DNA from 4 places in the Comamonas sp. MYb69 genome. Region 1 is predicted to be linked to each of the others. Evidence: predicted binding sites of a transcription regulator. Region 1 holds the regulator's gene; each other region holds the start of a gene.

Region 1 (3,801 bases):
GCAAGGCGGACGACAAGGCCAGCGCCCCGGCCAAGCCCGCTGCCGATGACAAGACGCCATTGCGCCCCAGCACCCAACTGAACGACGGAGCCAAGTAACCGTGGCAGAAAACTCGTCGACCATTTCCGTCAATGCCCGGGTCGCCAACAGCGACCACCGCAGCCAGCTGGAGGTCTTGCACCTGGAGAAGTCCTACGGCAGCCGCAAGGTGGTCAAGGATGTATCGCTGTCGGTGCGCAAGGGCGAAGTGGTGGGTTTGCTCGGCCCTAATGGCGCGGGCAAGACCACCTCGTTCTACATGATCGTGGGCCTGGTACGCAGCGATGGCGGGGATATCCGCATCGATGGGCAGTCGGTAGCCAATATGCCGATCCACCAGCGCTCGCAGCTGGGCCTGTCCTACCTGCCGCAGGAAGCCTCGATCTTTCGCAAGCTCAGCGTGCAGGACAATGTGCGCGCCGTGCTGGAGCTGCAAAAGGATGAGCATGGCAAGCCGCTCTCGCGTGCCGAGGTCGAGCGCCAGCTCACCGCGCTGCTGCAGGAGCTGCGGGTCGAGCACCTGCGCGAGTCACCGTCGGTGGCGCTGTCCGGGGGCGAGCGCCGCCGCGTCGAGATCGCCCGTGCGCTGGCCACCCAGCCCCGTTTCATCTTGCTCGATGAGCCCTTCGCCGGCATCGACCCCATCGCCGTGATCGAGATCCAGCGCATTGTCGCCTTCCTCAAGGAGCGCGGCATTGGTGTGCTGATCACCGACCACAATGTGCGCGAAACCCTGGGTATCTGTGACCATGCCTGCATCATCAGCGATGGCAAGGTGCTGGCCGCCGGGACGCCGCAAGAGATTGTGGAGAACGCAGAGGTCCGGAGGGTGTATCTGGGTGAACATTTCCGTATGTGACACCGCACGCCTTGGCGGGCGTGCCAGCCAAGCTACCGACCTGCGCTGCGGGCCCGGTAGGGCTGATCTGTTGCCAACTGCCGCAGCCGCTGCAAAGGCGCAGCCATGATGCCGTCGCTGTCGCTGCGCGTATCGCAGAACCTGACCCTGACGCCCCAGCTGCAGCAGTCGATCCGCCTGCTGCAGCTGTCCACGCAGGAGCTGACGCAGGAAGTCGAGCAGATGCTCGACGAAAACCCGTTTCTGGAGCGCGAGGGCGATGAGGCCCCCGAGGCCGAAGCCGGTAAAGAAGCCGCTGAATCTGCCGAAGCTGCAGAAGCAGCCGACAAGGCTGCCGATACTGCTGCCAGCGCCGACACCAGCAACAGCAGCGATTTCGAGCCCGGAACCTCCGACCTGCCGCTGGATTTTGCTGCGGGCAAGGAAACCGGCGTCGATGCCGAGGCCGCTACCGGCGATTCGGCATCGGACTGGGAAGAGTGGGGCGGCGATCTGCCCGCCCGCTCCAGCGCAGGCGATGACGACGACGAGACGCCGATGTCCGACCGGCGCAGCGAGCACCTGAGCCTGCAGGATGTGCTGCACCGCCAGGCCTTGTCGCTGCGCCTGTGCCAGGAAGACCGGGCCGCGCTCTACTTTCTGATCGAATCGCTGAACGACGACGGCTACCTCGAAGAAACGCTGGCCGAGCTCGCGCAAAGCTTTGGCGATGCTTCGGACCCCGAGCGCTACGAGGCGCTGCTGCACCACCTGACCGTGGCGCTGCGCTTGCTGCAAAGCCTGGATCCGATTGGTGTGGGCGCGCGCAACCTGTCCGAGTGCATGCAGCTGCAGATCAAGGCCCAGCAGCGCCTGTTGGATGAAGAGGGCTCGGACACGCCCGAGGCCGATGCGCTGGCGCTGGAGACCGCCTTGCTGGTCTGCCAGGAGTCCCTTGATCTGCTGGCGCGCCGTGATGTGCGCAAGCTGGTGCAGCTGACCGGTTGCAACGAGGCGGCGGTGCGCAGCGCGCTGGCGCTGATCGCCAAGCTCGAACCCCGCCCCGGCCGGCCCTATGCCGATGTGGACCGCAACACCATCATCCCCGATGTCATCGTGCGACCCAGCAATGAGCGCGGCCTGCCGGTGCCCGGTTTCAGCGTGCAGCTCAATGCCGAGGTGATGCCGCGCCTGCGCGTGCAGGATGTCTACGCCAATGCCTTGCGCAGCCACAAGGGCAGCGAAGGCCATGGCGCGCTGCAGCAGCGGCTGCAGGAGGCGCGCTGGTTCATCAAGAACATCCAGCAGCGCTTTGACACCATCTTGCGCGTCTCGCAGGCCATCGTCGAACGCCAGCGCAATTTCTTTGTGCATGGCGAGCTGGCGATGCGCCCCATGGTGCTGCGCGAGATTGCCGATGAGCTGGGCCTGCACGAATCCACCATCAGCCGCGTGACCACGGCCAAGTACATGGCCACGCCGCAGGGCACGTTTGAGCTCAAGTACTTCTTTGGCTCGGGCCTGGGCACCGAGACCGGGGGCAGTGCGTCGAGCACGGCCGTCAAGGCGCTGATCAAGCAGCTGCTGGATGAGGAAAGCGCCAAGAAGCCGCTGTCGGATGCAAAGATCGCCGATCTGCTGCAGGCCCAGGGCATTGAATGCGCGCGCCGCACGGTGGCCAAGTACCGCGAGGCCATGCGCATCCCGCCCGCCAGCTTGCGCAAGGCGCTGTAGCCAAAGTCTCAGCCACCATAAAAAAACCGCAGCTGCCTGGGCACTGCGGTTTTCGCTTGTGGAAGCTGCCGATTTACTTCGGCCACAGCCACCAGATGAACAAGGCCAGAGCGGCGAGCATCAGGCCGAACTTGGTGAACTTGTAGGCCGTCTTGTTCCAGGCCTTGAAGCGGCGGCGGTACTGGCCCATGTAGAACGAGATCTTGAAGATGCGGCTGATGAAGCCGCGCGGATCGCCTTCGTTGTTGGGCGAGCTGGCAGCAGCCACCACATGCGTGCCCAGCCAGCGGTTGAGCCACTGTGCAAAGCCATTGGTCATCGGGCGCTCGACATCGCAGAACAGCACGATGCGGTTGCCTTCGGAGCGGTTCTCGGCCCAGTGCATGAAGGTCTCGTCAAAGATCACGCCTTCGCCCTCGCGCCAGCTGTAGGGCGTGCCATCGACCTCGATCATGCAGCGGTCGTCATTGGGCGCCAGCACAGCCAGGTGGTAGCGCAGCGAGCCGGCATAGGGGTCGCGGTGCAGGTTGAGCTTGGCGCCGGGCGGCAGCTCGGCAAACATGGCCGCCTTGATGCCGGGGATGGACTGCACCAGCGCCGTGGTCTTGGGGCAGAGCTCCATCGCAGATGGGTGGGCCTGGCCATACCACTTCAGGTAGAAGCGCTTCCAGCCGGTCTTGAAGAAGGAGTTGAAGCCCGCATCGTCGTTGTTGGCCGCCGCCTTGATCTGCATGGCCTGGTGCAGGCCGATGGCCTCTTCGCGGATCTCGCGCCAGTGGGCCTGCAAGGGGGCCAGGTCGGGGAAGGTGCTGGTGGGCAGGTAGGGCGTGCGCGGTACCTTGCTGAACATCAGCATGAACACATTGAACGGCGCCGTGAAGGTGGAGTGGTCAAACAGCTGGCGCAGCAGCTTGTGCCGCACCTTGCCGCGCAGGTGCATGTAGAGGCCGCAGCCAAAGAAAAGCAGCACCAGGGCCAGAACGATGATTTTTGCCATAGACAGCGATTTTAGCGACTGCGCTGTGGCGGCGGTCTGCGCAAGCGCAAACTGGCGCGCGGCAAGGGCTGCGGGGCGGTGGGATGGCCTGCTGCCAGCAGGCCTATTGCGGTTTTGTCAACGGCAGGCCGGGTGGGCTTACCTGGGCTGGGCGGCAAAGGCGGTCTTGAGGCGCTGCAGCATCTCGCGGTTG
Region 2 (3,801 bases), on a different contig from region 1:
CGCAGAACATCGTGATCGGTGGCGCATCGGGCGCCATGCCCCCCGTGCTGGGCTGGGCCGCGATGACCGGCGATGTCTCGCCCCAGGCACTGTTGCTGTTCCTGATCATCTTCCTGTGGACGCCGCCGCACTTCTGGGCGCTGGCGCTGTACCGGGTCGAGGACTACCGCAAGTCCGGCCTGCCGATGCTGCCGGTCACCCATGGGAACTATTACACCCGCGTGCAGGTCTTGCTCTACACCGTGGTCTTGTTTGCCGCCGGCCTGCTGCCCTTCATCATCCAGATGAGCTCCTGGATCTACCTGGTGGCCGCAGTCGTGCTGGGTGCCGGGTTCTTTGGCTATGCCTTTGCGCTGTGGCGCAATTACTCCGATGCGCTGGCGCGCAAGACTTTCCGTTTTTCGCTGGTCTACCTCAGCCTGCTGTTTGTGGCGCTGTTGGTGGACCACTATGTGAGCTGGTAAATCTGCAATGAACAAGCGCAATGCCCTTCGCTGGCTGGCGGGCTCGGCCATGCTGGCCTCGACCGCCGGTGTCCTCACCGCCTGCAAATCCAAGGCCGATTTCAACGCCATCGACCTGACCGGCAGCAAGGAGTATGGGCAGGACTTCTCCATGCCCGACCAGCATGGCCAGCGCCGCAGCATGGCGGATTTCAAGGGCAAGGTCGTGCTGGTGTTCTTTGGCTTTACCCAGTGCCCCGATGTCTGCCCGACCACTCTGGGTGACCTGGCCGCCGTCAAGCAAAAGCTCGGCGCCAAGGGTGACAAGCTGCAGGTGATCTTTGCCTCGGTCGATCCCTCCCGCGACACGCCCGAGATTCTGCAGGCCTACCTGGCCAACTTTGACCCCAGCTTTCTGGCGCTGCGCGGCAGCGACGAGGAAACGGCCAAGATGGCCAAGGACTTCAAGGTTTACTACAAGCGGGTCGAGGGCCAGACCCCGGGCAGCTACACGATGGACCATACCGCGGGCGACTACATCTTCGACCCGGAAGGCCGCCTGCGTTTGTACAGCCGCTATGGCACCCCGGTCGATACGCTCGCCAAGGATATCGAACAGCTGATCGACGGCGCTTAATCGCGCGGGGCAAGCAGCCCCTTTGAACAGGTCTTACATCGACCAGATACGCGGCCGCTGCGCTGGCAAGCCCCAGAGGCTGCTGCGCCAGTGGCCCCAGACCGTCTTCCACAGCTGCATAGCGGGCTCCACCACGGGCGCCAGACCACGCAGCACCAGCATGTGCTCATTCGGCGCAGTCACGCCAGCCATGACCTCTGCAGGCGCGGCTTCCAGCAACAGTTGGGTGCTCTCCAGCAGCGCTTCGCGTTGCGCGCGGGTGATCGGTGAGCCGCTGGCATAGAGCAGGCTGCCCATGCAGCGCTGGCCCGCCAGGCCCAGCTGGCCGTTGAGCAGCAGCCCATCATCGGCCCGGATGCGGCCACGCTCCAGAAAATGCCCCGGCCAGGCGATGTGCTGTGAAAACACGCCCTGGGTAAAGGGCTGGCCGGCCAGCGGCAGGCCCAGCGCGGTGATGTCCCAGGTCAGCAGCTCTGCACCCGGTGCCAGCGCCATCTGCAGCTCATTGGCCGCGTCGCAGGCATTGTAGGCAATGGCCTCCAGCGGCAGCCATTCCAGCCGGGCGCCGGCCTGCAGCTTAAGGCGGGTGCGCTGCAAGGCCGGCTGGCCATTGCTCTTGTAAAAGCGCGTCGCGCCCGGCGTGGTGATGAGCGCATGCGCGCCTGCCGCCACCTCGACCGAGATATCCAGCACATCGCCCCCCACCAGGCCACCGGGCGGGTGCACCAGCACGTTGTGGCAAATGCCTGGGCCTTCGGGGTAGAGGCTTTTGAGAATGCGCAGCGGGCCATCGTGGCTGAACTGCACCGAGGTCTTGCCGGCTTGCTGGCCGTAGCGCAGGTCTAGTTGGGCATGCCAGCTCATGGCTGCGGCTGGTGCTGAATGCCCGCTGGCCAGCAGGGCCCAAGGGCCGGGATCGGAGGTGAGTAGGGTGCACAAGACATGGCTGGGGTTTTGCAATCCACGTGCCAGGAACTGCACCGCCCTGGGGTGCTGGCTGTGCTGAATTGGTGCATGAACGGCAGGTCTGCATGCTTGTGGTGCAAGGAGCAGAGGATGCAGCACGGAAAGCGTGCATGCTCTGCCGCTGCAGCCCCTTGGCATGTGCCTTGCTTTGCACTAGGTATGGAACTGACACCTCGCGAAAAAGACAAGCTGCTGATCTTTACCGCCGCCTTGCTGGCCGAGCGGCGCCTGGCCCGGGGGCTCAAGCTGAACTACCCCGAGGCGGTGGCGCTGATCAGCGCCTTTGTGATGGAGGGCGCGCGCGATGGCAAGACCGTTGCCCAGCTGATGAGCGCTGGCCGCACGGTGCTCACGCGCGCCGATGTGATGGAGGGCATCCCCGAGATGATTGCCGATATCCAGATCGAGGCGACCTTTCCCGATGGCACCAAGCTCGTCACCGTGCATGAGCCCATTGTCTGAATCCCCATCTTTTCCCTTGCGCAAGCCTAGCACCATGAACTTCAAGAAACTCTCTGCCACCGTGGCGGCTGCCGCTGCCGCCTTGCCGCTGTCCGCACTCGCCCATGTGGGCAGCGACGGCGGCGGCCACCATGGCTTTTTGAGCAGCTTTGGCCATGCCTTTGCCCACCCGTTTACCGGCGCGGACCATATGGCGGCCATGCTGGCCGTGGGCGCCTGGAGTGCGCTGACGGTGACGCCCGCCTGGCGCGCACCGGCCGCCTTTGTGGCCCTGCTGGTAGCGGGGGCGTTGGCGGGTTTTGCGGGCCTGTGGGTGCCGGGTGTGGAGCCGATGATTGCTGCGTCCGTCTTGGTGCTGGGCCTGTTGGTAGCAGTGCAAAAGCAGATGCCCTGGGTGCTGGCCGCTGCGCTGGCGGGTGTGTTTGCGTTTTTCCATGGCGCAGCCCATGGGTTCGAACTGGCAGCGGATACAGGCTGGGCCTCTGTGGGTGCCTTGGCGGGCATGGCGCTGGGCTCGGCCCTGCTGCATGTCGGCGGCATGGTGCTGGGCAAGGCCCTGATGCAGCGCCACCGCTGGCTGGCCAAGCTGGCGGGCGGCGCCACCGCGGTCTTGGGCGCAGCCATGCTGACGCGCCTGGCCTGACGAGGAGCAGCACGATGATCCCAGGTGAACTGCTGCTGGATGACGGCGAACATGTGCTGAACCCGGGGCGCCGCACCACCACCGTGGTGGTGCACAACGCCAGCGACCGGCCTATCCAGGTCGGCTCGCACTACCACTTTGCCGAGACCAATGCCGGCCTGGTCTTTGACCGCCAGGCGGCCCATGGCATGCGCCTGCATATTGCCAGCGGCATGGCGGTGCGCTTTGAGCCGGGCCAGCAGCGTACGGTGGAGCTGGTGGACCTGGGCGGCGACCGGCAGATCTACGGCTTTCGCGGCCTGGTGCAAGGGGCGCTGGAATGAGGCCCGGCATGCTGTGCCAGCGTTCTAAGACAGGATGGTTCTGATGGCAACAATGGACAGACGCGCATACGCAGAAACCTATGGGCCCACGGTGGGTGACCGCCTGCGCCTGGCCGATACCGAACTGGTCGTGCAGGTGGAGCAGGACTTCACCTTGCGCGCGGGCGGCTATGGCGAAGAGGTGAAGTTTGGCGGTGGCAAGACCATCCGTGATGGCATGGCGCAAAGCCAGCGCAGCAGTGCGCAGGGCGCGATGGACACGGTGCTGACCAATGCGCTGATCATCGACCACTGGGGCATCGTCAAGGCGGACATCGGCCTCAAAGC
Region 3 (3,801 bases), on a different contig from region 1:
GTGATTGCCGTGGCGGCAGCTGCCGGCGGCAATATGCTGCTGCTGATCCTGGGCCTGGCGATCTCGATCCCGCTGGTGGTCTTTGGCTCCACCTTGATGATCAAGCTGATGGAGCGCTTCCCGGTCATCGTGATCCTGGGCGCTGGCCTCATCGGTTGGGTGGGTGGCGAGACCATCATGAACGACAAGCTGCTGCACGGCTTTGTAGCAGCCAACCCTGCGCTGCACTACCTGGCAGCTGCCGCTGGCGCCGCCCTGGTGGTGGGCCTGGGCCTGTGGCTGCAAAAGCGCAATACCGCGCCTGCACACTGAGCGGCTGATCCTCTCAGCCCAACACAAAGCGCCTTCGGGCGCTTTTTGCATTTCTACGCCGGGCTGCAGAGAGGGTGCATCGTCAAGGGGAAAGAGCGCCTGCAGCAGCCAACGCATTGATCGGCATCAGTCATCAAGGGGAATCAAGGGTAAACCCGTAACTAAAATCCGGTAGCACCCAACACATCGTGATCCTTTGTCAACCGCGTATCGAAAGTGTCATTTGTATAGCTTATGTGCATATAATCGTGACGAGGTTTATCAATATGCCAAGACTCATAGTTTCATTAGATGGAGTGGTGATCCAGGACTACATGCTGACGGAGTCCAGGGCCACCCTGGGGCGCCGTTCCACCAACGACATCGTGCTGACCGACATGGCGGTCAGCGGCGAGCATGTGGCCTTCACCTATGAGAAGAAGATCGGCATCGTCGTCGTCGAAGACCTGGGCAGCACCAATGGCACCAAGGTCAACGGCCTCAAGGTGCGCCGCCAGGTGCTGCAAAGCGGCGATCTGCTGGACATCGGCAAATGCCGCATCCGCTTTTTGATGAACTCGCTCGTGCCCGAAAGCCATTACATGCATGCCAGCGAAGCCGGCAGCCTGACCGCCAAGCCCGCCCATGCCGACCACGGCGAAGACAGCCCCACGGTCCCCGCCGACTTCCCCCCTGCCGAAGAGCAGCCCTACACCCCCAGCCCCTACCTGCGCGCCGTCAGCGGCGCCAGCGAAGACATCATTCTGTCCAAGGTCGTCACCACCGTCGGCCGCCCCGGTATTGCCGTCGCTGCGCTGACCAAGCGGGGCAAGGGCTATATCGCCACCAAGGTCGATGGCTCGGCCGATGTGGTGCTCAATGGCCAGGCGCTCAATGGCGTGGGGCTGTCGATGCACAAGGGGGATCGGATTGAGCTGGCGGGGATGGCTTATGAGTTTTGGACTTAAGACCCTGAACCTGGAACTTGCGTAGACAGGTCTACACAGCAGCGACGGCACCTTTGGGTGCCGTTTCTGTTTGTGCATCCCTTATGCATTGCATGCGCGCTCAACATGCAGGTGACAAAAATGGCAGAAATCTCGACTTGCTGACATTTATGAACGTATTGCACAATAAGTTAACAAAACGCCGCATTTTTGTCAGCCAAGACCGCGAGATGTGTAGGCGCTAAAAGTTGGCATAGCAATTGCTGTAAGTGATGCACGCCAAGTCGCTCGACAAGGCTACCTAATCACTGGTTACATAGAGAGGATTCAACATGCTGCGTAAGATGCAAAAGGGTTTCACCCTGATTGAACTGATGATCGTTGTGGCGATTATCGGTATTTTGGCTGCGGTGGCACTGCCTGCGTACCAAGACTACACGGTGAGAGCGCGTGTTTCCGAAGGCTTGGTTGCCGTTTCTGCGGCAAAAGTTCAAGTCGCTGATGTTTTGGCTTCGGGCAATCCAACTTCGAATGCTGACGGTTACGCATTTGGATTTACTGCTCCGACTGCCACTAAAAATATGGCATCTCTGGCGATTGCTTCTGGTACCGGTGTCATCACCATGACTACCACTGGTGCTGCAGGTGGTGGTTCGTTGATTGTTACTCCTAATGCACCAATCGGCACTGCATTGCCGACAGGCACTTCTTCGTTCACTCCTCCTGCTGATAATGTTGCATGGCGCTGCATGGCAGCCTCGGCATCGTCTGCAGGTTTTGCGAGTGCTACCGCAGGTTCGCTGGCTGCGCGATACGCTCCCGCAGAATGCAAATAAAATTAATTGCCTACTAAAAAAGAGCGCTTTTGCGCTCTTTTCTTTTTTATAAATAATTTATCAGGGCGAGGGATATGGTTGAGATGTATATGAAAGAAGTGAGGGCATGGGCTACATTATTTGTAGTTATGGCACTGTTAGCGGAATCAGTGCACTTGATGCTTTACGGTCATTCGTATATTTCAACCATTATGGGGGTTGATAGGACGCTAATTGGACATTTTATTCAATGGTCTTTTCCTTTGGCAGGGGGGGCAATTTTTTTCGCCATCGCTGGGTGGTTGCCATGGGGAGTAAAAGGTCGAAATATTTTTGCAGTGATAGGGCTTGTATTTGTCTTTTTTTATATATTTGCGACTGATGAAGCTTATCAATTTTATTCACTGTTTTATATATTTGCGATTCCCTTGGGGTGGGGTTTGTTTATAAAGGCAATTTATTATATAGTAGCTCATATTATTTCTAGGAAAAATTTACCAGAGTGGGTTTCTACATACATATTGCTGACGATTGCAACAATTTCTTTGGGGGTGGCAACAAATGCCGCACTTCGTAATGGGGTCTTGTTATATCCTCTTACCTATGATTATCATTTGATAAAAATAGATGCTGCATTTGGTGGGTTCTCGCAATTCATTGCGAAAGTTGCCAATGAGGGACCTAATTGGATAAGATCGCTGACAGTGGTAATTTATTCACTGCTTGCGCTGTTATTTTTTCCATTGGTTGCAATGCTAATTAGGGAAAAAAAAATTCGATCTCTTCATGGCTGGCGCATGCTTGTCTTGCCTTTTGGTATCGCTTGGATATGCTATTTGTGGCTTCCCGCAACAGGGCCAATAGCGGTATATGGCTTGACAAATTACCCATCGAATATCCCAGGGATTACAGATATACCATCAGTGATGGCTACGGTACAAGGTTCAGCTAGGAATGCAGTGCCGTCAATGCATCTATCTGGGGCTATATGGGTTCTTATGATTTGTGCCTCATTTAGGCGCAAGTTTCTGTTTGCATTGTCAATTTTCTTTCTTTTAGGTACTGCTTGGGCAACGTTGGCCTTAGGGGAGCATTATCTAATAGATTTGGTAATTGCAGTCCCATTTGCTACAGCTGTGGGTGTGAGCTTGATGAATCCACCACGTTGGCAGCAAGCACCTAGTTGGGCTAAGAAAATCCAATTAAGCGCAATATTTGCGTTTTTCATTTGGATGATATTGCTACGCTTTTGGCCAATTTTTTTGGAAGAAAATATTAGGCTGGTTCAAATAATGAGCATTTTTAGCGTGGGTTTTGGTATTTTATTATTGTTTGTATTTATTCGATGCGTCTGGGATGAGTGTGATGCAAACGAAGATCTGTTATTAAAAAATAAGCATTCACATCTCAATAAGGCTTGGCGTGCACCTGTTTTTTTGCCGAAAGAGCTAAAAGGCAATCATTGGCTGGTCGGTATTTTCTTCTTTTCGGGCTTAGCAGGTTTAGTTTACGAAGTTGTATATGCCAAAGCACTAGGGGTGACCTTTGGCGGTACATCTTTGGCAGCTAAAACAGTGCTCATGACTTATATGGGAGGGATGGCATTAGGAGCATGGTTAGGCGGGTTACTCGCGGAGCGAACAAAGCGTCCGTTGCTTTGGTATGCATATTTTGAGGCGGCTATAGGTTTGTACGCAGCTATCACGCCTTTGTTGTTCTCGGCCATTCAATTAATTTATGTGATGATT
Region 4 (3,801 bases), on a different contig from region 1:
GCGCCCAAAACCGCTGTGAAAGCCGGCGAGGCTGCCCCGCGCACCCGCTTGGGGGGCTGCAATTTTGGTGTGCTGCTGCCATGGTGGGATATGCTTTTTGGCACCGCCAACTTTGAGCTACGCTATGACCCCACCGGCATCCGTGACCAGGTGCAGCCCAACCGGCAAGGGCAGCTGCGTGATTACGGGCGCGGCTTTTGGAGCCAGCAATGGCGTGGGGTACTGCGCCTTTTGGGCCGCGCCTAGGTGCGGCACACCCGCTTGATACCGAATCACTGAGCGGCCCGCCAGCCTGGCCACCCGCCCAGATACACAAGGAGTTCACCCCATGCCCCTCGCGTCTGCGGGCTCCCGCCTGATGTTTGATGCCTTCTGGCGTGCCGCCGCCTATTGTTTCCGGCCCCGGGTCATGCTGCTGTCGGTGCTGCCACTGGTGGTGATGCTGGTGGCCTTGGGTGGCTGGAGCTATTTTTACTGGTCGGGCGCCGTGGCGACGATGCAGCACTGGGTGGAGACGATTGGCTGGCTGCGCACGGTATTCAGCTGGTTTGGCAGCAGTGGCACCGAAGGTTTTGCGGCCGGCATTGCGCCCTTTGTGGTGCTGATCCTGATCACGCCGGTGGCAGCGGTGGTCGCGCTGCTGGTGATTGCGCTTTTGATGACGCCGGCCCTGGTCAACATGGTGACCGAGCAGCGCTTTGCCCGGCTGGAGAAGAAGCAGGGCATGGGTCTGGTCACCAGCGTGCTCTGGGCCTTGAGCACCTCGGCGGTGGCCATTGTGGCCTTTGTCGTCACCATGCCGCTGTGGCTGATCCCGCCTTTGGTGCTGATTGTGCCGCCCGTCATCTGGGGCTGGCTGACCTACCGCGTGATGAGTGTGGATGCCCTTGCCGAGCATGCCAGCAAGGCTGAGCGCGACACGCTGCTGCAGCGCCACCGCTGGCCGCTCTTGCTGATGGGCATCATCTCGGGCTATATCGGCATTGCGCCCAGCGTTGTCTGGGCCTCGGGCATGGTGTTCACCATTGGCTTTGTCGTGCTGATACCCATTGCCGTGTGGATCTATGCCATCACCTTTGCGTTTTCCTCGCTGTGGTTCATCCACTTCTGCCTGGCCGCGCTGCAGCAGCTGCGGATCGAGAATGGCGACCTGGGCGCGCAGCCGCAGCCGCCGGTGGCGGAGCCGCTCGTGGCCGATACATCCGATGCCGGCTTGCTGGCCGATGGCACGGAGCCCAAGTAAGAACCTCTTCAAAGAGGGAAGGGCGCGGAGCAGGGCATGTGCCAATGGGCTCGGCCAGTGCCTCAGCCGCCTACGCACCAATGTGGTGCATAAATAACTATTTTGGTGCATGTGCGCCATCCGCATAAAGTGCTGTTAGTTTTGCACCATCTTGGTGCTTGCTCGGCAATGCAGGCCCTGGTCTGCACGGATCTGGGCGGTGGGATGCAAAATCCTCGTCGCCCCTCGGAGGCCCAGGCCAAAAGCGCGGTACAGTCTGGCATTGGGCACAGTCCGGCTGCGATCGCGTTCTGGCGGGCCCGCATTTTCTGGTCGGCATGGGCATGTCACAAAACTGGCACGTAAACTGCTTTAGTCTTGGCACAGCCCTTTTTATTCACGATTTTCTTTGGAGCATTAGATGGCCAAGAGCGTTGCAGATGTGATGAGCATGTTGGACGAGAACGAGGTCAAGTTCGTTGATCTGCGTTTCACCGACACCCGTGGCAAGGAACAGCACGTCACGGTGCCTATCTCGCACTTTGACGAAGACAAGTTCACCTCGGGCCACGCGTTTGATGGCTCCTCCATCGCTGGCTGGAAGGGTATCGAAGCATCCGACATGCTGCTGATGCCCGATCCCAACACCGCCAACATCGATCCGTTCTTTGACGAAACCACGATGTTCCTGCAGTGCGACGTGATCGAGCCCGGTGATGGCAAGGCCTATGACCGCGATCCACGTTCGGTGGCCAAGCGCGCAGAAGCCTACCTGAAGGCATCGGGCCTGGGCGACACCGCCTACTTCGGTCCAGAGCCAGAATTCTTCATCTTCGACGGCGTGCGTTGGAGCACCGAACCCAACAACCCTTTCTTCGACATCGAAGAGTACGAAGCACCCTGGAACAGCGGCGCCAAGTTCGACAACGGCAACCGTGGCCACCGTCCACGCGTCAAGGGCGGCTACTTCCCCGTGCCTCCTGTTGACAGCACCCAGGACATGCGCGCTGAAATGTCCCTGCTGCTCGAATCGCTGGGCATCCCGGTTGAAGTGTTCCACCACGAAGTGGCGGGCGCTGGCCAGAACGAACTGGGCACCCGTTTCTCCACCCTGGTGGAACGTGCGGACTGGACCCAGGTGCAAAAGTACGTGATCTGGAACGTGGCAGACACCTACGGCAAGACCGCGACCTTCATGCCTAAGCCATACTCGGGCGACAACGGCTCGGGCATGCACGTGCACCAGTCCGTGTGGAAAGACGGCAAGAACCTGTTCGCCGGTGACGGCTATGCCGGTCTGTCCGATTTCGCGCTGTACTACATCGGCGGCATCATCAAGCACGCCCGTGCACTGAACGCCATCACCAACCCTGGCACCAACAGCTACAAGCGCCTGGTTCCTGGTTTCGAAGCGCCTGTGAAGCTGGCTTACTCGGCCAAGAACCGCTCGGCATCGATCCGTATTCCTTACGTGAGCAACCCCAAGGGCCGCCGCGTGGAAGCACGTTTCCCCGATCCCCTGATGAACCCCTACCTGGGCTTCGCAGCGCTGTTGATGGCCGGTCTGGACGGCGTGGAAAACAAGATCCATCCGGGTGAAGCTGCCACCAAGGATCTGTACCATCTGCCTCCAGAGGAAGACAAGCTGGTGCCTACCGTGTGCCACAGCCTGGACCAGGCCTTGGAAGCACTGGATGCCGACCGCGCGTTCCTGACCAAGGGCGGCGTGTTCAGCGACAGCATGCTGGACGCCTACATCGAGCTGAAGATGGGCGAAGTGACCCGCTTCCGCCAAGCCGTGCACCCTGTCGAATACGACATGTACTACTCGCTGTAAGCCCCTGCTGGCCAGGCCCTTGTGGCCTGGCCCTTTGGGCAAAACGGCCTGCCGACCTGCGAAGGTGGCAGGCCTTTTTTTATGCGTGCTCTCGGGGCAGGGGGCATGCCCGGACAGGGGTGAATCTGTAACAGCAGGAACTGTTCGGCATGATCGGCCTCCTTTGTAGCTACACTGCAGGTTGCAGAGAGGGGCCATCGTGCAAAGCCGCTAACGGGCTGTCACGGACATACGGGCAAAGTGGAGTGAACGGGCGAAACGGGGTTATGCATACAAAGTTGTTGTTTTTGATGGTGGCAGTGGCATGTGCGCAAGGCGCGGTGGCGCAGGATCGCATTTATCGCTGTGGCAATGAATACACCAACGATGTGGCCAAGGCGCGGCAAAAGGGCTGCGCCGTGGTTGAAGGCGCCAATGTCACCATCGTGCAAGGCACGCGCCCGCACACGCCTGCTGCCAGCCCGGCGCCCTCCCCCAATGCCCCCGCAGCTGCCCCGCGCCCCGCGCGCGCGCCCGCCGCTGCCACCCCCGCGCCACGCTCCACCACGGCCGATGGCCGCGCCCGCGATTCCGATGCGCGCCTCATCCTCGAGACCGAGCTGAAAAAGGCCCAGGATAAAAAGCTTGCTTTGGCGCGCGAGTACAACAACGGCGAGCCCGAGAAAAACGCCCTGGAGATGCGCAACCCTGCCTTCTACACCAAGCGCGTGGCCGATCTGAAGCAGGAAATCACGCGCAACGA

The links. Region 1 encodes sigma-54, which starts transcription at its own class of promoters, with help from an activator protein. Its sites were predicted from a motif close to TGGCANGNAANCTGCTTT; they were not measured.
Region 2: the regulator sigma-54 is predicted to act here: its motif matches at 2,034-2,051, upstream of WH303_RS05780 (urease accessory protein UreD).
Region 3: the regulator sigma-54 is predicted to act here: its motif matches at 1,488-1,505, upstream of WH303_RS00285 (pilin).
Region 4: the regulator sigma-54 is predicted to act here: its motif matches at 1,579-1,596, upstream of glnA (type I glutamate--ammonia ligase).

What each region holds. Positions count from the first base shown of each region.
Region 1 is NZ_JBBGZG010000020.1:45,822-49,622, forward strand. Features, by position in the region: gene lptA (lipopolysaccharide transport periplasmic protein LptA) at 1-98, shown strand, start outside; gene lptB (LPS export ABC transporter ATP-binding protein) at 122-898, shown strand; gene WH303_RS22050 (RNA polymerase factor sigma-54) at 1,004-2,611, shown strand; gene WH303_RS22055 (aspartyl/asparaginyl beta-hydroxylase domain-containing protein) at 2,685-3,599, opposite strand; gene WH303_RS22060 (hypothetical protein) at 3,747-3,801, opposite strand, start outside.
Region 2 is NZ_JBBGZG010000003.1:341,960-345,760, forward strand. Features, by position in the region: gene cyoE (heme o synthase) at 1-464, shown strand, start outside; gene WH303_RS05775 (SCO family protein) at 472-1,080, shown strand; gene WH303_RS05780 (urease accessory protein UreD) at 1,114-1,944, opposite strand; gene WH303_RS05785 (urease subunit gamma) at 2,206-2,508, shown strand; gene WH303_RS05790 (HupE/UreJ family protein) at 2,543-3,151, shown strand; gene WH303_RS05795 (urease subunit beta) at 3,166-3,474, shown strand; gene ureC (urease subunit alpha) at 3,518-3,801, shown strand, end outside.
Region 3 is NZ_JBBGZG010000001.1:54,969-58,769, forward strand. Features, by position in the region: gene WH303_RS00275 (TerC family protein) at 1-312, shown strand, start outside; gene WH303_RS00280 (FHA domain-containing protein) at 579-1,259, shown strand; gene WH303_RS00285 (pilin) at 1,571-2,074, shown strand; gene WH303_RS00290 (phosphatase PAP2 family protein) at 2,149-3,801, shown strand, end outside.
Region 4 is NZ_JBBGZG010000010.1:4,101-7,901, forward strand. Features, by position in the region: gene WH303_RS14580 (sterol desaturase family protein) at 1-246, shown strand, start outside; gene WH303_RS14585 (EI24 domain-containing protein) at 329-1,243, shown strand; gene glnA (type I glutamate--ammonia ligase) at 1,644-3,059, shown strand; gene WH303_RS14595 (hypothetical protein) at 3,326-3,801, shown strand, end outside.